DNA from 2 places in the Thiohalobacter sp. genome. Region 2 is predicted to be linked to the other one. Evidence: riboswitches for the same ligand, from Rfam matches in the RefSeq annotation. Region 2 holds a riboswitch; the other holds the start of a gene.

Region 1 (10,832 bases), on a different contig from region 2:
TTGTCCTTGCGGTCGCGCACCACCTCCATCTCGTATTCCTTCCAGCCCAGCGCCGATTCCTCGATCAGCAGCTCGTTGGTGGGCGAAAGGTCGAGGCCGCGCTCGCAGATTTCGACGAATTCTTCCTTGTTGTAGGCAATGCCGCCGCCGGAACCGCCGAGAGTGAAGGAAGGACGGATGATGGTCGGGAAGCCGATCGAGGCCTGTACCTGTAACGCCTCTTCCATGCTGTGGGCCACCGCCGAGCGCGGCATGTCGAGGCCGATCTTCTGCATGGCCTGACGGAAGCGGTCGCGATCCTCGGCCTTGTCGATGGCGTCGCGGCTGGCGCCGATCATCTCCACGCCGAATCGCTCCAGCACGCCCTCGCGGGCCAGATCCAGCGCGCAGTTGAGCGCCGTCTGGCCACCCATGGTCGGCAGCAGGGCGTCCGGCCGCTCGCGCTCGATGATGCGCGCCACCGTCTGCCAGTCCACCGGCTCGATATAGGTCGCATCCGCCATGTCCGGGTCGGTCATGATGGTGGCCGGGTTGGAATTCACCAGGATGACGCGGTAACCCTCCTCGCGCAGCGCCTTGCAGGCCTGGGCACCGGAATAGTCGAACTCGCAGGCCTGGCCGATGATGATCGGCCCCGCGCCGAGGATGAGGATGCTCTCTATGTCAGTCCGTTTGGGCATGGGTTTGTCTTAGAAAATCCAACGCAAAGGCGCAAAGAACGCAGAGGAAAATTCTGTAAACCGGTTTCATGATGACTTTGCGTCTTTGCGTTAGTCTTTTTCCATCAATTCGATGAACCGGTCGAACAGCGCCGCTGAATCGTGATGGGCACGTCGCTGCGCTCCCTTGCCCATCCTGCGCCTCACGCCTCGCGCCTCACTCGCATGAGGTCGATGAAGCGATCGAACAGCGGTGCCACGTCGTGCGGGCCGGGGCTGGCTTCCGGGTGCCCCTGGAAACCGAAGGCCGGGATGTCGGTGCGTTCCACGCCCTGCAGCGAGCCGTCGAACAGGGAACGATGGGTGGCGCGCAGCTTGTCGGGCAGGCTGCCCTCGTCCACCGCGAAACCGTGGTTCTGGCTGGTGATCATCACCGCGCCGCTGTCGAGATCCTGTACCGGATGGTTGGCGCCATGGTGACCGAATTTCATCTTCAGGGTGCGCGCGCCGCTGGCCAGCGACAGCAGCTGGTGACCGAGACAGATGCCGAACAGGGGCACGCGCCGGTCGGCCAGCTCGCGGATGGCGGCAATGGCATAGTCGCAGGGCTCGGGATCGCCGGGGCCGTTGGACAGGAACACCCCATCCGGCTTCAGCTCCATGGCCACGCTGGCCGGCGTCTGCGCCGGGACCACGGTGACATGGCAGCCCCGGTCGACCAGCATGCGCAGGATGTTGCGCTTGACCCCGAAGTCATAGGCCACCACATGCAGCGGCAACTTCTCGTCGATGGGATGCGGCGCCTCGGGCAGACCGCCCTCCAGCGTCCAGGTGCCCTGGGCCCACTCATAGGGCTGATGGGTGGTGACTTCCTTCGCCAGGTCCATGCCCTTGAGGCCGGGGAAGGCCCGGGCGGCTGCCAGTGCCGCCGGCTCGTCCACGCCCTCGCCGGCAACGATGCAGCCGTTCTGGGCGCCCTTCTCGCGCAGGATGCGGGTCAGGCGTCGGGTGTCGATGCCGGCAATGGCCACCACCCGGTTGCGGACCAGATAGTCCTCCAGCGAACACTCTGCGCGCCAGTTGCTGTGGATCAACGGCAGGTCGCGGATCACCAGCCCGGCGGCATGGACGTGCGAGGACTCCTCGTCGATCTCGTTGCAGCCAACGTTGCCGATATGGGGACAGGTCAGGGTGACGATCTGGCGCGCATAGGAGGGATCGGTGAGGATTTCCTGATAGCCGGTCATGGCGGTGTTGAACACCACCTCGCCGACCGTCTCTCCCTCCATGCCGATCGACTCGCCACGAAAGACGCTGCCATCGGCAAGGACCAGCAGGGCAGGTTTCCTCAACGGGACCTCCAGCTCGCATACAGAAAGCGGGAGGACCCCGCTTCAGGCCATCCCGCTGTTTCCAAAAGCCATTTTCCGAGGGTGTCGCCCAGAACGGACGACCACGCGCTGAGGCGGTATTGTACGCCAAGCCCGCCGCGGGTGTCTACGGCGCCGGGAGTTCCTTCAGGCCCAGCACGTCCTGCATGTCGTACAAGCCTGCCGGGCGACCGGCCAGCCACAGCGCCGCGCGCACCGCGCCGGTGGCGAAGGTCATGCGGCTGGAGGCCCTGTGGGTGATCTCCACCCGCTCGCCGATGCCGGCGAACATGACCGTGTGCTCGCCGACGATGTCGCCGGCTCGGATGGTCTCGAAGCCGATGGTCCTGCGGTCGCGTTCGCCGGTGTGGCCCTGGCGGCCATAGACGGCGCAGCTTTCGAGGTCCCGGCCCAGGGCCTCGGCCACCACCTCGCCCATGCGCAGGGCGGTGCCGGAGGGCGCATCGACCTTGTGCCGGTGGTGGGCCTCGATGATCTCGATGTCCACCTCGTCGCCCAGTACCCGGGCGGCCATGTCCAGCAGCTTCAGGCACAGGTTGACGCCGACGCTCATGTTGGGCGCGAACACGATCGGCACCCGCTGCGCTGCCTCGGCAATGGCCGTCTTGCCGGCCTCGTCGAGACCGGTGGTGCCGATGACCAGCGCCTTGCCTCGCTCGGCGCACACGGCAACGTGGTGCAGCGTCGGCCCGGGGCGGGTGAAGTCGATGAGCACGTCGAAGGCATCCGCCGCCGCCGCGACATCGGCGGACAGCGGCACGCCCAGCGCGGGCTGACCGGCGAGCACCCCGGCATCGGTGCCCAGCAGCTCGTGACCCGGGGCCTCGAAGGCCGCCGTCACCTCGGCGTCCCCGCTCTGGCCCACGGCCTCGATCAGGGCCCGGCCCATGCGCCCGGCGGCGCCGGCAATGGCTATGCGTGTCGTCATCGGTGGCAGTTCCCGCAGTCGAAATCAGGCAGGCGGGAAGCCTAACCGAATTCCCGCGAGGGTGCGACTCAGGCCCTGTTCCGGGCCGCGATGGCTGTCCGCATGCGCCGGGCCGCCGCCACCATGTTGCGCAGTGCCGGCTCGACCTCGGCCCAGCCGCGGGTCTTGAGGCCGCAGTCGGGATTCACCCACAGCTGCTCCGCCGGAATACGCTCCGCCGCCCGCTGCAGCAGCGCCACCATCGATTCCACGGTCGGCACATTCGGCGAGTGGATGTCGTAGACGCCGGGGCCGATGTCGTTCGGGTACTCGAAGTCGACGAAGGCATCCAGCAGCTCCATCTGCGAACGCGAGGTTTCGATAGTGATGACATCGGCATCCATGCCGGCGATGGCCGCAAGGATGTCGTTGAACTCCGAGTAGCACATGTGGGTATGGATCTGGGTCTCGTCGCGGACCCCCGAGGCGGTCAGACGGAAGGCGGCCACCGCCCAGTCCAGATAGGCGGCCTGTTCCGCGCGACGCAGCGGCAGACCCTCGCGCAAGGCCGCTTCGTCGATCTGGATGATGCGGATGCCGGCCGCCTCCAGATCGCAGACCTCGTCGCGCAGGGCCAGCGCGATCTGTCGGCAGGTGTCGGCACGCGGCCGGTCGTCGCGGACGAAGGACCAGTTGAGAAGGGTCACCGGGCCGGTGAGCATGCCCTTCACCGGCCGCTCGGTCAGCGACTGGGCGAAGCGCGCCCACTCGACCGTGATCGGCCCCGGGCGCCGGACGTCGCCATAGAGGATCGGCGGCTTCACGCAGCGCGACCCGTAGGACTGTACCCAGCCGAAGCGGGTGATGGCGAAGCCGGCCAGGCGCTCGCCGAAGTACTCGACCATGTCGGTGCGTTCGGGCTCGCCGTGGACCAGCACGTCCAGACCCAGCGCCTCCTGGCGACGAATGATCTCGGCGATCTCATCCCGCAGCAGGCCCTCGTAGGCCGCCGTGTCCAGCCGCCCCTGGCGATGGTCGCGCCGCCACTGGCGGATCTCGGCCGTCTGCGGAAAGGAACCGATGGTCGTGGTCGGAAACGGCGGCAGCCGCAGCCGGGCCTGTTGCAGGGGACGCCGCACGTGGAATGGCGCGTGGCGAGACAGGTCCTCCGCGCCAATGCCCGCCAGCCGCCTGGCCACGGCCTCGCTGTGCAGACGCGGATCGGCCCGGCGTGCCGCGATCGCCGCACGGGCAGCTTCCAGCGCCGGCAAGGCGTCGACATCGCCAGCCAGCACCCGCCGCAACAGGGACAACTCGTCGAGCTTCTGCACGGCGAAGGCGAGCCAGCCGCGCAGGCCCGGATCCAGACTGTCCTCCAGTTCCAGATCCACTGGCACGTGCAGCAGGGAGCAGGAAGGCGCAACCCAGAGCCGTTCGTCGCCGATGCGCTCGCGCGCCTGCGTCAAGGGTTGCAATGCGGCATCCGGGTCGGTCCGCCACACGTTGCGGCCGTCGATCACGCCCAGCGACAGCACCTTGTAGGGCGGCAGCCGGTCGAGCACGGCATCGAGCTGGTCGGCACCGCGCACCAGGTCGACATGCAGCCCGGCCACCGGCAGTCGCGCGGCGAGTCCGAGATTGTCGCCCAGCGCCCCGAAGTAGGTGGTCAACAGCAACCGCGCGCGGCAGGACTGCAACGCATGGTAGGCCCGCTCACAGCCCTGCTGCCAGGCTGGCGGCAGATCCAGCACCAGCGCCGGCTCGTCCACCTGCACCCAGTCGGCCCCCTCGTCGGCCAGCCGCTCCAGCACCTCGCCATAGGCCTCGACCAGCGGTTCGAACAGGTCCAGGCGGTCGAATCCGGCGACCCGCGACTTGGCCAGCCACAACCAGGTGACCGGACCTATGAGCACCGGCTTGAAGGGCAACCCCTGGGCGCGCGCCTCGCGCACTTCCTCGAACAGGCGTTCGCTCGAAATCCGGAACCGCTGCCCCGGCGCCAGCTCCGGCACCAGATAATGGTAGTTGGTATCGAACCACTTGGTCATTTCGCAGGCAGCCAGCGGCGCACCGTCGATGGTCGTGCCGCGGGCCATGGCGAACTGCAGGTCCAGGTCGACTGTGCCTCCCTGCCAGCCGAAGCGGGGCGGCACCACGCCCAGCAGGGCGGCATGATCGAGCATGCTGTCGTAGAAGCTGAAGTCACCGACCGGAATCAGGTCCAGACCGGCCGCGCGCTGCAACGCCCAGTGGCGGGTCCGCAGCTCACGCCCCGTGGCCTCCAGTTGCGCGCGGTCGATGTCCCCGCGCCAGTAGGCTTCCAGGGCCGTCTTCAGCTCCCTGCGCGCGCCGATGCGCGGGAATCCCAGATTGTGTATACGCATGTTGCCGCTCCCTGTTGTATCGGCTGACGGCGGCGAGTATGGTGAGCCGAGGACACTGAATCAAACTCAAATTTTTCACTGCGTCACTGAATTTCATTCATGTTCCTGGAGCTCCGCCATCTGCGCACGCTGCAGGCGCTGGCCGAGACCGGCAGCCTGGCCGGCGCCGCCCGCCGTCTGCACCTCACCCAGTCGGCCCTTTCGCATCAGCTGCGCGCGCTGGAAACCCATTTCGACACCCCGCTGCTGCGCCGCGGCACCCGGCCATTGCGGCTCACCGCCGCGGGCGAACGCCTGCTGGCGCTGGCGCGCCAGGTGCTGCCGGCCGTGGCCGATACGGAGCGGTTTCTCAAGTCCGATGAAGCTGCCGCCGCAGGCCGCCTGCACCTCACCATCGAGTGCCACGCCTGCTACGACTGGTTGCTGCCGCTGCTGGAGGACTTTCGCGACCGCTGGCCGGAAGTGGACATCGACATCCACGCCAGCGCCTTCGACGCCCTGCCCGCACTGCTCGCGGGCGAGGTGGACCTGGTCATCACCTCGGACCGCAGCCGCCACCGCTCGCTGCACTTCGAACCCCTGTTCGACTACGAGGCCCTGCTGGCGCTCGCACCCGATCACCCCCTCACCCGGCTCAAGCGCATCCAGCCCCGGCACCTCGCCGACCAGACCCTCATCACCTACCCGGTGCCACGCTCACGGCTGGACCTGTTCGGCCGCTTTCTCGATCCCGCGGGCGTGGAACCGGCCGCCGTTCGGCCCTGCGAACTGACCGCCGTGATCCTGCAGCTGGTGGCCAGCCGGCGCGGGGTCGCCGCCCTGCCCGACTGGGTGCTTCGGGACGCGCTCGAACGGGAACGGCTGGCCGCACGGCCACTGGGGCGCCATGGCCTGCGCGGACGGATGCTGGCGGCCATCCGCGCCGCCGACGCAGATCTGCCCTGGCTGCGGGACTTCCTCGACCTGGCACGGAAAATGGGGGCTTGCAAGGCACCCTGAACCCCACTATCTTGTGGTTCGTCTCCGGTGCCACCCCAATCCCTTGGGGTGGCTGCAAGAGGGAACCCGGTGCGAATCCGGGACTGACGCGCAGCGGTGAGGGGGAACGAAGGCCGCGCGGCACCGCACCCCGCGGTGCCAGGCACTGTCCGCAGAGGATGGGAAGCCGCGGCCCCAGGCCACATCTGTTCTGCCCCCGAGTCCGAAGACCTGCCGGAGACGACGGCGTCCGCCCGGTCGGCGGCCCGTCCGTAACCCTCGCCTTCGCGTAACAGGCGTCGGGGATGGCGACCCCTTGCGGTTCGCCGGCCGGCCACAAGCCGGCAGACCCAGGTCTTCCCCCACCGTTGACGCGCAGGCGCCCGACCCCAAACCGACGGAGGAGGAAGCGCCATGCCACGACAAGCCCCGACCCCGGGCAGCAACGATCCGATGCCCGGCGTCCCGTTCGCCGGGTCCGCCACAATCCCGCCGACCCTCGACGAGGCGGCCGCGCGCTCGCCGGCAACCACCAGCCACGCGGTGATCCGCCGCAACGGTGCCCGCACCCCCTTCGACCCCACCAAGATCGCCGTGGCCCTGACCAAGGCCTTCCTGGCCGTGGAAGGCGGCCAGGGCGCGGCCTCGCGGCGCATCCACGACACGGTGGCGGCACTGACCGAGGACGTGGTGGCCGCCCTGCTCCGGCGCCAGCCCCAGGGCGGTGCCGTGCACATCGAGGACATCCAGGACCAGGTCGAGCTGGCGCTGATGCGCGGCGGGCATCACAAGGTAGCCCGCGCCTATGTGCTGTACCGCGAACAGCGCGCCCGCGAACGGGCCGCGAGCGCACCCGCCGCCGAGTCCGGGAACGAAGCGCCGCGTCTGAACCTGCGCCGTGCCGACGGCAGCCTGGCCACGCTGGATCCCGCCCTGCTGCGCACCCGTATCGAGCGTGCCTGCGCCGGCCTGGCCGGCGCCGACGCCGGTGCCATCCTGCGGGAGACGGAACGCAACCTGTACGACGGCATGCCCGAGCAGGATGTCGGCCAGGCGCTGATCCTCGCCGCCCGCGGCCTGATCGAGCAGGACCCCGATCACGGGCGCGCGGCGGCACGGCTGCTGCTCGATCGCCTGATCGACGAGGCCCATGCCTTCGTGCTCGATACCCGGCCCGATCTGGACCGGCTGCCGCCGGAGGACCCCTACGCCGACTACTTCGAGCGCTACGTCCGCAAGGCCATCGACACCGAACACCTGGACCCCGAACTCGGCCGCTTTGACCTGGCCCGGCTCGCCGCGGCACTGAAACCGGAACGCGACCGGCAGTTCGGCTACCTCGGCCTGCAGACGCTCTATGACCGCTACTTCCTGCACCACGAGGGCGTGCGCTTCGAACTGCCCCAGGCCTTCTTCATGCGCGTGGCCATGGGCCTGGCCATCCGCGAAATCGACCGCGAGGCACGCGCCATCGAGTTCTACGAACTGCTGTCATCGTTCGATTTCATGAGTTCCACGCCCACCCTGTTCAACGCCGGCACCCTGCGCCCGCAGCTCTCGAGCTGCTACCTGACCACCGTGCCCGACGATCTGGATGGCATCTACAGCGCCATCCGCGACAACGCCCTGCTGTCCAAGTTCGCCGGCGGCCTGGGCAACGACTGGAGCCGGGTGCGCGGTCTGGGCGCCCACATCAAGGGCACCAACGGCACCAGCCAGGGCGTGGTGCCCTTTCTCAAGGTCGCCAATGACACCGCCGTCGCGGTCAACCAGGGCGGCAAGCGCAAGGGGGCCGTCTGTGCCTACCTGGAGACCTGGCACATCGACATCGAGGAATTCCTGGAGCTGCGCAAGAACACGGGCGACGAACGCCGCCGCACCCATGACATGAACACCGCCAACTGGGTACCGGACCTGTTCATGAAGCGGGTGGCGGAGGACGGCGACTGGACCCTGTTCTCGCCCGACGAGGTGCCGGACCTGCACGATCTCACCGGCGCCGCCTTCGAGGCCCGCTATGCCGAGTACGAGGCCATGGCCGAGCGTGGCGAGCTGCGCGTGCACAAGAAGCTCCGCGCCCAGGATCTCTGGCGGCGTATGCTGGGCATGCTGTTCGAGACGGGGCATCCCTGGATCACCTTCAAGGACCCCTGCAACCTGCGCTCGCCGCAACAGCACGCGGGCGTGGTGCATTCGTCCAACCTCTGTACCGAGATCACCCTCAACACCTCCGACGACGAGATCGCGGTGTGCAACCTGGGCTCGGTCAACCTGGCCGCCCACGTCGACGACGAGGGGCTGGACACGGAGAAACTGGCGCGCACCGTGGGCATCGCCCTGCGCATGCTCGACAATGTCATCGACATCAACTACTACAGCGTGCCCCAGGCCCGCCGCGCCAACCTGCGCCACCGGCCGGTCGGACTGGGGCTCATGGGTTTCCAGGATGCGCTGCATCGCCTGCGCATCCCTTACGCCAGCGAGGCCGCGGTCGAGTTCGCCGACCGCAGCATGGAGGCCCTGTCCTACTTCGCCATCCAGGCCTCGACCGAGCTGGCCGAGGAGCGGGGCCGCTATCCCAGCTTCGACGGCTCGCTGTGGAGCCGCGGCATTCTGCCCATCGACTCGCTCGATCTGCTGGCCGAGGTCCGCGGCCCGCTGCTGGAGGTCGACCGCGGCAGCACCCTGGACTGGGAGGCACTGCGCGAGCGCGTGCGCACCGTCGGCATGCGCAACTCCAACTGCCTGGCCATCGCGCCCACGGCCACCATCTCCAACATCTGCGGCGTATCCCAGTCCATCGAACCCACCTACCAGAACCTGTTCGTGAAATCGAACCTGTCGGGCGAGTTCACGGTGGTCAACGAGGCCCTGGTGCGCGACCTCAAGGCGCGCGGACTGTGGGACGCGGTGATGATCAACGACCTCAAGTACTACGACGGCTCGCTGGCCGCCATCGACCGCATTCCCGAGGATCTCAAGGCCCTTTATGCCACCGCCTTCGAGATCGATCCCCGCTGGCTGGTAGAGGCGGCGGCCCGGCGTCAGAAATGGATCGACCAGGCACAGTCGCTGAACCTCTACCTCGCCGAACCCTCGGGCAAGAAGCTGGACGCACTGTACAAGCTGGCCTGGCTGCGTGGCCTCAAGACCACCTATTACCTGCGTACCCTCGGCGCCACGCACATGGAAAAGACCGACGAAGGCGAGCGCGACGCGCCCAAGGCCTGCGCCATAGACGACCCCGAATGCGAAGCCTGCCAGTAACGCGCCAGCCCACGGAATTCAGGAGACGACCGACATGAACGAATGGAACGACCCCCTTGCCGCATTGCTGCAACGCACGACCGCCTCGCCGGAACAGGCCCCGCCGCCGCCCGTGACCCTGCCGGACGACGCCCCGGCCCCGACCGCTGACACGGCACTGGGTGGTCCGGCCCTTCCCGCCGGCCGCTCACAGCCCGCCGCGCGGCCCGTGGACCCCCGCGACAAGCGGGTCGTCAACGGCCTGACCGACATCAACCAGCTCGCGCCCTTCCGCTACCCCTGGGCCTGGAAGTACTTCCTCAACGCCAACCGCAACCACTGGACGCCGCTGGACATCAACATGGCGCAGGACGTGCACGACTATCACCACCGCCTGACCACCGAGGAACGGCATGTCTATGAAAATGTGCTTGCCTATCTCACCACCTCGGACATTCTGGCCATGCGCAACATCGGCCTGGCGGTAATGGAAAAGATGTCGGCACCCGAGCTGCAGATCTACCAGGCCCGGCAGGTCTACGAGGAAGCCCTGCATACCTGGACCTACCAGCACTGCATCGAGACGCTCAACCTCGACCAGGGCGAGATCTACAACCGGTACCGCGTGGTGCCCGAGATCCACGCCAAGATCCGCATTGCCAACCGCCGGCTGGACTCGGTACTGCGACCGGACGTGGACCTCCGCGACCGCGACACCCTGGCGGAGTTCCTGATGGCCTACATCTTCTTCGCTGCCGTGTTCGAGGGCTGCTGGTTCTACAACGGCTTCTCGCCGATATTCGCCTTGCAACGGCGTGGCCTGATGAAAGGCACGGCGGAACAACTCCAGTACATCATGCGCGACGAGGTCATGCATGCCGGATTCGGCATCCGCGTGGCCCGCCAGATCATGGAGGAAGAGGCCATCCGGCCCGACCCCGCCGCCCTGCGCGAGATGTGGGACGAGGCCGAGGCAGCGGAAACCGCCTATGCCCGCTTCCTGCTGCCCGAACCCATCCTCGGCTACTCGGCGCAACTGCATGGCGAGCAGTTCCGCTTCATTGCCAACCGCCGCGCGCGCCAGCTCGGTGTCGAGGAGCCCTTTCCGGGCGCGGAGAACGCCCTGCCCTGGCTGGACGAGCAGGCCAACCTGCGCAAGGAGAAGAACTTCTTCGAGACCCGTGTGACCGAGTACCAGACCGGCGGCGCGCTCAGCTGGGATTGACAAGACCAGTCCGCTTACTGCACCAGAGCACGAGAGGACGCC
Region 2 (10,832 bases):
ACATTCGGACTCCCTGGCACAGCCACCGCCACCACGGCGCCGACCGTGGCGGGAGGCAGGATGAATCGGAGGGTGAATCAGCGGCGCGCGGAGCCGGCCAGACGTCCGCCGGCTGCCCCCGGTGCGGGCGGCACCCCTTCCGGAAACAGCAGCGGCGCCAGCTCGCGCAGCGCGCGACGATAGACACCGCGCTTGAAGGCCACCACTTCGCGCAGCGGGTACCAGTAGCTCACCCAGCGCCAGCGGTCGAACTCGGGATGGTCGGTGGCGTCCAGCCTCACCGCCTCCTCGCTGCCCACCAGCTGCAGCAGGAACCAGACCTGCTTCTGGCCGATGCAGACAGGGCGCGCGTTGCGCCGCACATAGCGGTCCGGAAGACGGTAGCGCAGCCAGCCGCGCGTGGCGCCCATCACCCGCACGTCATCGGGCCCCAGTCCGACCTCCTCCTCCAGCTCGCGATACAGGGCCTCCTCGGGCGTCTCGTCGCTGCGGATGCCGCCCTGCGGGAACTGCCAGGCATCCTGGCCGATCCGGCGCGCCCACAGCAGGCGACCCTCCCGATTGCTCAGGATGATCCCGACATTGGGACGATATCCATCCGGATCAATCACTTGCCTGAACTCCCGGCGACGACTGGCTCCCACCCGATTCTGTCAGAAAGGCCCGCGCGCCGCAAACGGCTCCAGCCCGCGGCCGTGGCCAGGACCGGGCCGCTCCGGGTATGCTGTGCGCCCCTTTCGACGGCACCGGCGAGGAGCATCCGTGGGTCTGGCCCTGTTCGATCTCGACAACACCCTGCTCGGCGGGGACAGCGACTATCTCTGGGGGCGTTTCCTGGTCGAGCACGGCATCGTCGACGGCGACGAATACGAGGCCCGCAACCAGGACTTCTACGAACAGTACCGCGCCGGCTCGCTGGACATTCAGGCGTTCCTGGCCTTCTCGCTGGCCCCGCTGGCCGCCCACCCGCCCGAACGCCTCTATCAGTGGCGCGAGGCCTTCGTGGAGACCTTCATCGAGCCCATCATGCTGCCGGCCGCCCGCGACCTGCTGGAGCGCCACCGCGCGGCCGGGGACGAGCTGGTCATCATCACCGCCACCAACCGCTTCGTCACCGAGCCCATCGCCGAGCGCTTCGGCGTTTGCCACCTGCTGGCCACCGAGCCCGAGATGCGCGACGGGCGCTACACCGGCCGCCCCGCAGGCATCCCCTGTTTCCAGGACGGCAAGGTCCGGCGCCTGGAGGCGTGGCTCGCCGAGCAGGGCCGCGACCTGAGGGATACCTGGTTCTACAGCGATTCCCATAACGACCTGCCGCTGCTGGAACGGGTCGACCGCCCGGTGGCCGTGGACCCCGACGAGACCCTGCGCCGCATCGCCCACGAGCGCGGCTGGCCGGTCATCAGCCTGCGCGACTGACCATGGAGGTGCCGGCCCGCCGCCCTGCCCCGCTGCTGTTCGGCCTGCTGGCGGTGACCGCGGCCAGCCTCGCCGCCGGCCTGGCGCTGGGCAGCCTGCCACTGGGCGTCGACCAGCTTTTCGATGCCCTCTCCGGTCGCGGCGATCCCCTGCTCGCGCGCATCGTCACCGAACTGCGCCTGCCGCGGGTACTGGCCGCCTTCGCGGTCGGCGGGCTGCTGGCGCTGTCCGGGGTGCTGATGCAGGTGCTGCTGCGCAATCCCCTGGCCGACCCCTATGTGCTCGGCACCTCCGGCGGCGCGGCCGTGGCGGCGCTGGGACTGATGCTGCTGGGGCTGTCGGGCTGGGTGATCAACCTCGGCGCCTTCGCCGGCGCGCTGGGGGCGGTGCTGCTGGTGTTCGCGCTGGCGGGGCCGCAACGGCGCGGCGATCCGACCCGGATGCTGCTGACCGGCATCATCCTCGCCGCCGGCTGGGGCGCGCTGATCGCCTTCCTGCTCACCCTCAGCCCCCCGGGCCGGGTACAGGGCATGCTGTTCTGGCTGATGGGCGACCTGGCCCAGGCCTGGCAGCCGGGAGCGGCACTCTGGCTGTTGCTGCTGCTGACTGTGGCCGGCCTGCTGCTGGCGCGTCCCATCGACCTCATGGTACGCGGTGACCGCAGCGCCGCCGCACTCGGCGTGCCGGTGACGCGGCTGCGGCCGCTGCTGTACCTGATCGCCTCTGCCGCCACGGCCACCGCCGTCGGTCTTGCCGGCAGTGTCGGCTTCATCGGCCTGATCGTGCCTCACCTGCTGCGGCTGGCCGGCGCCCGCGGCCACCGCCTGCTGCTGCCGGCCAGCGTGCTCGGCGGCGGCAGCCTGCTGGTGCTGGCCGACGCCGCGGCGCGCAACCTGATGGCGCCCATGCAACTGCCGGTGGGCATACTCACCGCGCTCATCGGCGTACCCCTGTTCCTGTTCCTGCTGCTGCGGAGCCGGTCGTGCTGAGCATTCGCGGCCTCGTCCTGCAGGCAGGGGAACGCCGCCTGTGCGCCCCCTTCGACTGGGACGTGCGCGCGGGCGAATGCTGGGGCGTGCTGGGGCCGAACGGCGCCGGCAAGTCCACCCTGCTGCACAGCCTCGCCGGCCTCCTGCCCCCCGCCGCCGGCGCCATCCGGCTCGACGGCGCACCCATCGACAACCTCGCGCCTCGGGCCCGCGCCCGGCGCCTCGGACTCATGGCCCAGGACGACGGTGACGCCTTCCCGGCCAGCGTGCTCGAGACCCTGCTCACCGGCCGCTACCCCTGGCTCGGCCCCTGGGGCTGGGAGGGCGAGGCCGACCGGGCCGCGGCGCGCACGGCGCTGGCGGCCGTCGATCTCGGCGGTTTCGAGCACCGCGACGTGCGTACCCTGTCGGGCGGCGAGCGGCGCCGGGTGGCGCTCGCCACCCTGCTGGTGCAGAACCCGGCGCTGATGCTGCTGGACGAACCCCTGAACCACGTCGACCTGGCCCACCAGCAGCGGATCCTTGCCCTGCTGCGGGAACGGGCCGCAAGCGGCAACCACGCCGTGGTCATGGTGCTGCACGATCTCAACCAGGCCCAGCGCAGCTGCGATCATGTACTGCTGCTCGGACGGGGGCAGGCAGAGACCGGACCGACGGCTGAACTGCTTGAAGCCACGCGCCTGTCACGGCTGTTCGGCTGCCCGCTGCGGCAACTCGACTGCGAGGGAGGCAGGGTCTGGGTCGCCGACTGATGCCCGCCGCAGCCCCCTGACTGCGGCCTTCGGCCTCCCTCCAGGCTACGCAATGCCACCCGGCAGCACCGCGCGCAGGAACAGCTCGACCAGCCGGTCGGTCAGGGCTTCGAGGGGGATGTCCTTGACCTGCGGCGACTCCAGAATGCACTTCTCGTACAAGGCCTCGCGCACCATGCCCTGGAACATCAGGCCGGCGACCCGGGCATCCGGCGTGCGCTGGCCGGTCTGGCGACCGACTTCGGCCAGGGAGTGGGCAATGAACTCGGCGAAGGGCCGCCAGCGGTTCTCGAAGAAGGCGCGCGCCTGGGAACTGCCCTCGAGCACGCTGTGCAGTTCCATGCGCAGGTAGTCCGGGTCCTCGGCCACGGCATTGACGTAGACGCGGGTCATGCGCCGGAGCACGTGGGCAAAGTCATCCGGCTCGGCAAGGATGGCCTCGACATAGCTCTCGCGCCGCGCCGCGATCTCGCCGAGTACGGTTTCGTAGAGGACCTGCTTGGACTCGAAATGGCGGTAGAGCACCGCCGGGCTGACGCCGACCCGGCGGGCGATCTCATCCACCGACACCCCGTGATAGCCGCGATCGGCGAACAGCACCTTGGCGACTGCCAGGATCGCCGCCCGCCGCTCGGCGGCCTTCATGCGTTTACCCCCCATAGTGCACCAGGGGCTGCGGATGATGGCGGATTTGCAGCCGGGCTCGGGGAGGGCTGGCACTCAAGCCGTGGCCGTCGCTACGGCTTGAGTGAAGCGTCCCCGAGACCGAGCAAAAATCCGTCAGGGCCGCAGCAGGATGCGGGCGGCCACAAAATGCACGCGGAGACAAAGAGGTCGAATTCCGGTTCATCGTCCACCAGCGCAACAAGTTGCCCGCCGCCCGCTTCCGCCCGGCTGCAATATGGGGGCTGGCATGTATCACCCGGCGGGGCGCGGAAGCCCTCCGCGCCCCGCTTCGTCACGCCTTGCGGATGAAGAACTCGAACTCGCCGCCGGCATCATTGGACGCCACCAACTGGTTGCCGGTCTGCTTGCAGAAGGCCTCGAAGTCCTTCACCGAGCCCGGATCGGTGGCCAGGATGCGCAGCACCTGGCCGCTGCTCATGCCGGCGATGCTCTTCTTGGCCCGAAGAATGGGCAGCGGACAATTGAGACCGCGTGCGTCCAGTTCCGTGTCGAATGTGCTCATCTCCCGCCTCCTGGCGCCGTGCGCCAATAAGTTAGTAAACGTTTACTTATTTAGACCAGGCGAACGGTCCTGTCAAGGGCAAGCCACTGGTGGACAAGGGCGGGGTCAGCCCCCGAACAGGCGCTGCCACCAGCGGCGGCGGTTGCCGGGGAGGGGTCCGTCGGCCTCGAGATCGACGGGCGGGATCTTGGAGAGGATCCAGCCGGGTTTGGGGGGATTGTCGGAGAAGCCGCAGGAGACGCCGAGGTTGTTGGGATCGAAGATCTTGATGTAGGCCGGCGCCTCGAAGGAATCCGTGTAGACGATGCCGCAGTAGTCCTCGCCGTGCTCGCGCCGCAGCAGCGCGTCGACCTCGTCGATGAAGCGCAGCAGCTGCTCCGGCTCGGCGGTGTCGGTGGGCGGGGTTTCGCCCACGGCATAGATGTACCAGCCACCGTCGGCATCGCGGCGGACGACCTCCCAGAGCGCATCCAGCTGCGGCCAGCGCAGCACGCCATGGAAGCTGCCCCGGAAGGCCTCGAGAAAGGGATTCTGCGTCGGTGTCTCGGCGCGGTTCATGGCTCGGTTCCTCGTGGTCGGGGCCGGCGTCGTCACGACTTCAACCACGACGACGCCCCCTGATTCCCTGCTGCGGCCCAATTTAAGCACATTCCCCGCATGGCGGCTTGACTCCCCCAGGGTGGCTGCGTAAATTGCCGCCATCCCTGCTTCAGGTGCCCGCGGCCCTTCCCCTGGCCGCGGGTGAAACGGGAAGCCGGTGCGCCCCGGAGAACCCCGGTGCAAGTCCGGCGCTGCCCCCGCAACGGTAGGTGAGTCAGGGGCCGATCCTCTAGCCACTGTGTCGATGACACGGGAAGGCGATCGGCCCGGAAAGCCCGGCTTTCCACTCGCGAGCCCGGAGACCGGCCTGAGGCGTTCGTGTGATGTGCTGCGGAGGGCGGCACAGCGGCGCAACGGCCCGGTTCCGTTTCCCCGTCCCCGCTCTCGCTTGCCACCACAGACCGCAACCGGCGCGCGGGTGCGCGCCCCGACACGAGAGCCTAGCCCGACATGATGTTTCGCCCCCGAGCCCTGCCCCTGGCCCTGAGCCTTTGCTGCACCATCAGCCTGCCTGCGCTGGCCGACGAGATGGCACCGGTTGTCGTCACCGCCACCCGCACCGCCCAGACCGCCGACCAGACCCTGGCCTCGATCACCGTCATCACGCGCGCCGACATCGAACGCCTGCAGGCCCGGTCGGTGGAGGAACTGCTGTCCGGCCTGGCCGGCGTGACCCTGGCCAACAACGGCGGCCGTGGCAAGCAGACCTCGCTGTTCCTGCGCGGCACCAACTCCAGCCATGTCCTGTTCCTCATCGACGGCATCCGTGTCGGTTCGGCAACCACCGGTGCGGCGGCCTTCCAGGACTTCCCGGTGGACCAGATCGATCGCATCGAAATCGTGCGCGGCCCGCGCTCGGCGCTGTACGGCTCGGAGGCCATCGGCGGCGTGATCCAGATCTTCACCCGCAAGGGCGGCGGGGACACGCGGCTGCGTCTCGATGCAGGGACTGGCACGCACAACACTCGGCTGTTGAGCGGCGGCGTCAGCGGCGGCGGCGACCGTCACTGGTACAACCTGCAGCTCTCCGGAGAAGACACCGACGGCTTCAATGCCTGCACCGGCTCCTCCACTGCCTTCGCCGGCTGCTTCACCGAGGAACCGGACGACGACGGCTATCGCAACCTCTCCCTGTCGCTGCGCGCCGGCACCCGCTTCGACAATGGGGCGAGCCTGGACCTGAGCCTGCTGCGCGCCGACACCGAGGTCGAATACGACGGCAGCTTCCAGAACGAGACCGACGGGCTGCAGCAGGTGCTGGGCGCCAGCCTCGAACTGCCGCTGGGCGAGACGCGGCTGGGCTTGCGTGTCGGCCAGAGCCGCGACGAGGCCGACAACTTCAAGGACGGCAGCGCCGCCTCCCGCTTCGACACCCGCCGCAACAGCGCCGGCATCCAGATCGACACACCGCTCGGTGCAGCGGGCCTGGTCACCTTCGGCGGCGACTGGTACGACGACCGGGTATCCTCGACCACGGCCTACGACCGCTCCAGCCGTGACAACAAGGCCCTGTTCGCCCAGTACCTCGGCAACTTCGGTCGCTTCGACCTGGAGGCCGCCCTGCGCCGTGACGACAACGAGCAGTTCGGCGGCCACACCACCGGCAGCCTGGCGGTCGGCCACGACCTGGGCGAGCGGCTGCGGCTGACCGCGAGCTACGGCACCGCCTTCAAGGCGCCCACCTTCAACGACCTCTACTTCCCGGGCTTCAGCAACCCGAACCTGCAGCCGGAAACCTCGAAGAGCCTGGAGTTCGGCCTCTCGGGGCTGGCCGGCAGCCTGCGCTGGGCTGCCCAGATCTACGAAACCCGTATCAACGACCTGATCGCCTTCGACAGCAGCTTCGTTCCGCAGAACATCAGCAAGGCGCGCATCCGCGGTCTGGAACTGACACTGGCCGGCCGCATCGGTGGATGGGACGCCCGCGCCAACGCCGGCTTCATGGACCCGGAACATCGCGGCGACGACGCCAACCGGGGCAACCAGCTCACCCGACGCGCCAGACGCTCGCTGCGCATCGATCTCGACCGCGAATTCGGCGCAATCCAGTTCGGCGGCACCCTGCGCGCGGAGAGCCGGCGCTATGACGACCTCGCCAACACCCGCGCCATCGGCGGCTACGCCACTGTCGATCTGCGCCTGGACTGGCAGCCGGCACGCGACTGGACCCTGGGACTGCGCGCCGCCAACCTGTTCGACCGCGACTACGAGCTGGTCAGCTACTACCCGCAGGACGGCCGCAACTTCATGCTCACCCTGCGCTATCGTCCGGAGGGCTGATCGGGCATGTCGTCCGGTGTCGTACAGCCCCTCACCGATGGCCGCCCGCTGGCGGCCATGCTGCTCGCCTCGGTGCTGATCCATGCGGTACTGCTTGCAGCCTGGGGGCCATCGACACCGCCTGCCGCACCGCAGGCATCGGCCCTCTCGGTACGGCTGCAGGCCGGTACCACAGCCAGCGCACAGGCGGCCGCTGAGACACCGCAAGCCTCCACAGCCGTGAAAACGGAGGTGGCCGAACGGCACGCGGTCCGGACCCGACCCGCCGTACCGGCAGCGACCCCCCGGGAGGCCGTGCGCCCGTCGGCACCGCCCGCGCCGCATATCGTCGAAGTGGAACCCGCCACAGCGTCGCTTCCCCGGGCCGGGACTGCCGACGCAGCCGCCACGCCGCCCGAGGCCCGCGCAGAGGCCATGGCCGCCAGCCGCATCCTCGCCGACATCCGCCTCGCCCTGGCCCGTCACTTCCGCTATCCGCCGCTGGCGCGCCGGCTCGGCTGGGAGGGCGACGTGGTCCTCGGCTTCCGTCTCCATGCCGACGGGCGAATCGACGACATCCGCATCACCCGGCCCTCGGGGCACCGCCTGCTCGACCGCTCGGCGCGCGAGGCCCTCGGCCGGGTGCAGCGGGTGAGGCTGGCCGCCGGGCTCATCGACGGCAGCCGGGTGCTGGAACTGCCGGTACAATACCGGCTGACGGACAGCTGAGGCAGGAGAGACATGGGCCACCGCCTGTCGAAGATCTACACCCGCACCGGCGACGCCGGCAGTACCGGTCTCGGTGACGGCAACCGCGTGGACAAGGACCACCCGCGGGTCGAGGCCTTCGGCACGGTCGACGAGCTGAACAGCCAGATCGGCTTGCTGCTGACCGAGATCGACCCGGCCAGCGAGGTCGCAGGCGATCTCACCGCCATCCAGCACGACCTGTTCGATCTCGGCGGCGAGCTGTCCATCCCGGATCATCGCAGTATGGAAGCGAAACAGGTGGAACACCTGGAAGCCCGACTCGACGCGCTGAATGCCGATCTGCCCTACCTGAAGGAATTCATCCTCCCCGGCGGCTGCCGGGCCGCGGCACTGGCCCATGTCGCGCGCACCGTCTGCCGCCGTGCCGAGCGCCGGCTGTTCAGCCTGTCACGCGACGAGACCCTCAACCCCGCGGCGCTGCAGTATCTCAACCGCCTGTCCGACTACCTGTTCGTGCTGGCCCGCCACCTGAACCGGGCCACCGGCCGCGACGACGTGCTCTGGGACCGCAGCCGCTGACGCCGCCCCGCGGCCCCTCATGTAGCCCGGATGCAGCGCAAGCGGAATCCGGGAACCCCTGCGGATGCCCGCCTTCGTGTTCCATTCGGAACCGGGACCTGACTCATTCCCCGCGCGCCGCGTCCAGGCGCGCGCACAGCCGCGCCGCCCCCTCCGCCAGCCGCGGGCCGGCGCGCTGCAGCAGGTCCGCCGGCAGGCTGTAGAGATGGCCCTTCGCCACCGCCGGCAGTTCCGGCCAGGCGGCCCACGCCGCCAGCCAGGCCGGCCGTTCGGCGCCCAGACCACTGGCCAGGATCACCTCAGGCCGCCGCGCCAGGACCGCCTCGGTGCTCACCGACAGTGCCAGCCGGTCGACGTCGGCGAACAGGTTGTGGCCGCCGCAGAGTGCGATGACCTCGGTGAGGATGTGCGGTCCGCCCAGTGTCATCAGCGGCCGGTCCCAGATCTGGTAGAAGACACGCAGCGGGCGGACACCGGCATGGCGCACGCGCAGGGCCTCGATGCGGGACTCGAAGGTCCGGGCCGCAACCTCTGCCTCCGCCGTGGTATGCGCGAGCCGGCCGAGGGCGCGCAGGGTACGGGGGATGTCGGCCAGTCGCCGGGGCTCGGTGACATACACGGCAACGCCGAGCGCACGCAGCCGGTCGAGATCGGCGCCGCGCGCGCCGCTGCCCCAGGCCACCACCAGATCCGGCGCCAGCAGCGCGATGCGTTCGACATCCAGCGCGCCCAGGGTACCGATGCGGGGGAGCCGCGCCACCGCCGGCGGATGATCGCTGGCCAGGTCCACGGCCACCACCCGCGCGCCGGCGCCCGCCGCGAACAGCAGTTCGGTGGCGCTGGGGGCGGTGCTGACGATGCGCGCGGCGGGCGCCGCGAGACGCACCGGATTCCCGGTGTCGTCGGTGACCGCCACGACCGCGACCGCGAGCCGGCAGGTCAGGGCCAGCAGGCCGAAGGCATACAGCAGAAATTTCATGCCCGCAGTCTACCGGAAGCGCCGCCGGCCGACGCTGACAGCCCGCGCCCGGGCGGGTATCCTTGGCCGCCCGTCCGCAACCAGCCGCTGGAGATCTGCATGAAATCCCCCGTCGTGGTCATAGGCATCGGAGAACTGGGCGCCGTGTTCGCGCGCGGCCTGCTGCGCACCGGCCATCCGGTCTTCCCCGTCACCCGCGAGACCGACATGGCACTGGAATCGGCCAGTCTCCCCGACCCGGAGCTGGTGCTGCTGGCGGTGGCGGAAAAGGACCTGCATCCGACGTTGGAGGGCATCCCCGCGCCCTGGCGCGAACGGCTGGTGCTGCTGCAGAACGAACTGTTGCCGCGCGACTGGGAACGCCATGGCATCGAACAGCCCACGGTGATCTCGGTCTGGTTCGAGAAGAAGAAGGGCATGGACTCGAAGGTGCTGCTGCCCTCGCCCGCCTGCGGTCCCGCGGCCGAAACCCTGCACGCCGCGCTGGCGAGCATCGACATCCCGGTCCGCGTCCTCGACGACAGGGAGGCCCTGCTGTTCGAACTGGTGGTGAAGAATGTCTACATCCTCACCACCAACATCGCCGGCCTCGAGGTCGGCGGCACCGTGAGCAGCCTGTGGCGGGACCATCAGAACCTCGCCCGCGCCGTTGCCGCTGATGTCATCGCCATCCAGGCGCACCTCACCGGCCGCGACTTCGACACCGAGGCGCTGATCCGGGGCATGCTCGCCGCCTTCGAGGGCGATCCCGATCACGGCTGCATGGGCCGCTCGGCGCCGGCACGCCTGCAGCGCGCACTCGCCCTGGCCGACGAGGCCGGCCTCGAGGTGCCCACCCTGCGCCGCATCGCCGCCGCGCATCCCTGAGTCATCGCGGCCCATCTTCAGAGAGTGCCGCGCACATCCCCGGGCATTCAGGGTCAGGGGCGCCGCAACGCCTTGCCGGTGCCGTGATCCTCAGGGCCTTCGGCCATGGAAGATCAGCATCGGCGGCCTTTCGCCGTCGGCCTCGATGCGGGTCAGACCGGCGCTCGGGACCTTGATGCGAAACAGGCTGGGGGCGGGCGCTTCGAGCAGATGCACGAGCGCAGCGCGGATGACGCCGGCATGCCCCACCACCAGCGCCCGTCGGCCGGCGTGGCGTTGCAGGCAGTCGTCGAGACCGGCCGCGATGCGGGCCAGAAACTCCGCCACCGGCTCGGCACCGGGTGGGCGGTGGGCAACGGGATCGGCATAGAAGCGCGACAGGGCCTGGGCGTCCTCCGCCCGCAACTCGGCCGCGGTGCGGCCTTCCCAGGCACCGAAGCCGATCTCCCGGAAGCGGTGCTCGATCTCCAGCGGCAGGCCACGTTCCC

Evidence for each region. A riboswitch is a leader RNA that binds a small molecule or an ion and turns the genes downstream of it on or off. The one in region 2 is predicted to bind cobalamin.
Region 1: it holds a riboswitch for cobalamin, as region 2 does, so the genes downstream of both, MVF76_RS05710 (ribonucleoside-diphosphate reductase subunit alpha) here and btuB (TonB-dependent vitamin B12 receptor) in region 2, are expected to answer to the same signal.

The regions. Positions count from the first base shown of each region.
Region 1 is NZ_JALTON010000037.1:48,302-59,133, reverse strand. It holds gene carB (carbamoyl-phosphate synthase large subunit) at 1-680, opposite strand, end outside; gene carA (glutamine-hydrolyzing carbamoyl-phosphate synthase small subunit) at 863-2,011, opposite strand; gene dapB (4-hydroxy-tetrahydrodipicolinate reductase) at 2,157-2,978, opposite strand; gene metE (5-methyltetrahydropteroyltriglutamate--homocysteine S-methyltransferase) at 3,047-5,341, opposite strand; gene MVF76_RS05715 (LysR family transcriptional regulator) at 5,441-6,340, shown strand; cobalamin riboswitch at 6,349-6,572, shown strand; gene MVF76_RS05710 (ribonucleoside-diphosphate reductase subunit alpha) at 6,773-9,586, shown strand; gene MVF76_RS05705 (ribonucleotide-diphosphate reductase subunit beta) at 9,621-10,790, shown strand.
Region 2 is NZ_JALTON010000031.1:20,594-31,425, forward strand. It holds gene ptsP (phosphoenolpyruvate--protein phosphotransferase) at 1-4, opposite strand, end outside; gene MVF76_RS04730 (RNA pyrophosphohydrolase) at 78-611, opposite strand; gene MVF76_RS04735 (HAD family hydrolase) at 763-1,419, shown strand; gene MVF76_RS04740 (FecCD family ABC transporter permease) at 1,422-2,408, shown strand; gene MVF76_RS04745 (ABC transporter ATP-binding protein) at 2,402-3,160, shown strand; gene MVF76_RS04750 (TetR/AcrR family transcriptional regulator) at 3,206-3,805, opposite strand; gene MVF76_RS04755 (sulfurtransferase TusA family protein) at 4,119-4,349, opposite strand; gene MVF76_RS04760 (hypothetical protein) at 4,455-4,907, opposite strand; cobalamin riboswitch at 5,044-5,274, shown strand; gene btuB (TonB-dependent vitamin B12 receptor) at 5,403-7,229, shown strand; gene MVF76_RS04770 (energy transducer TonB) at 7,236-7,937, shown strand; gene MVF76_RS04775 (cob(I)yrinic acid a,c-diamide adenosyltransferase) at 7,950-8,498, shown strand; gene MVF76_RS04780 (cobalamin-binding protein) at 8,602-9,477, opposite strand; gene MVF76_RS04785 (hypothetical protein) at 9,577-10,344, shown strand; gene MVF76_RS04790 (histidine phosphatase family protein) at 10,435-10,832, opposite strand, start outside.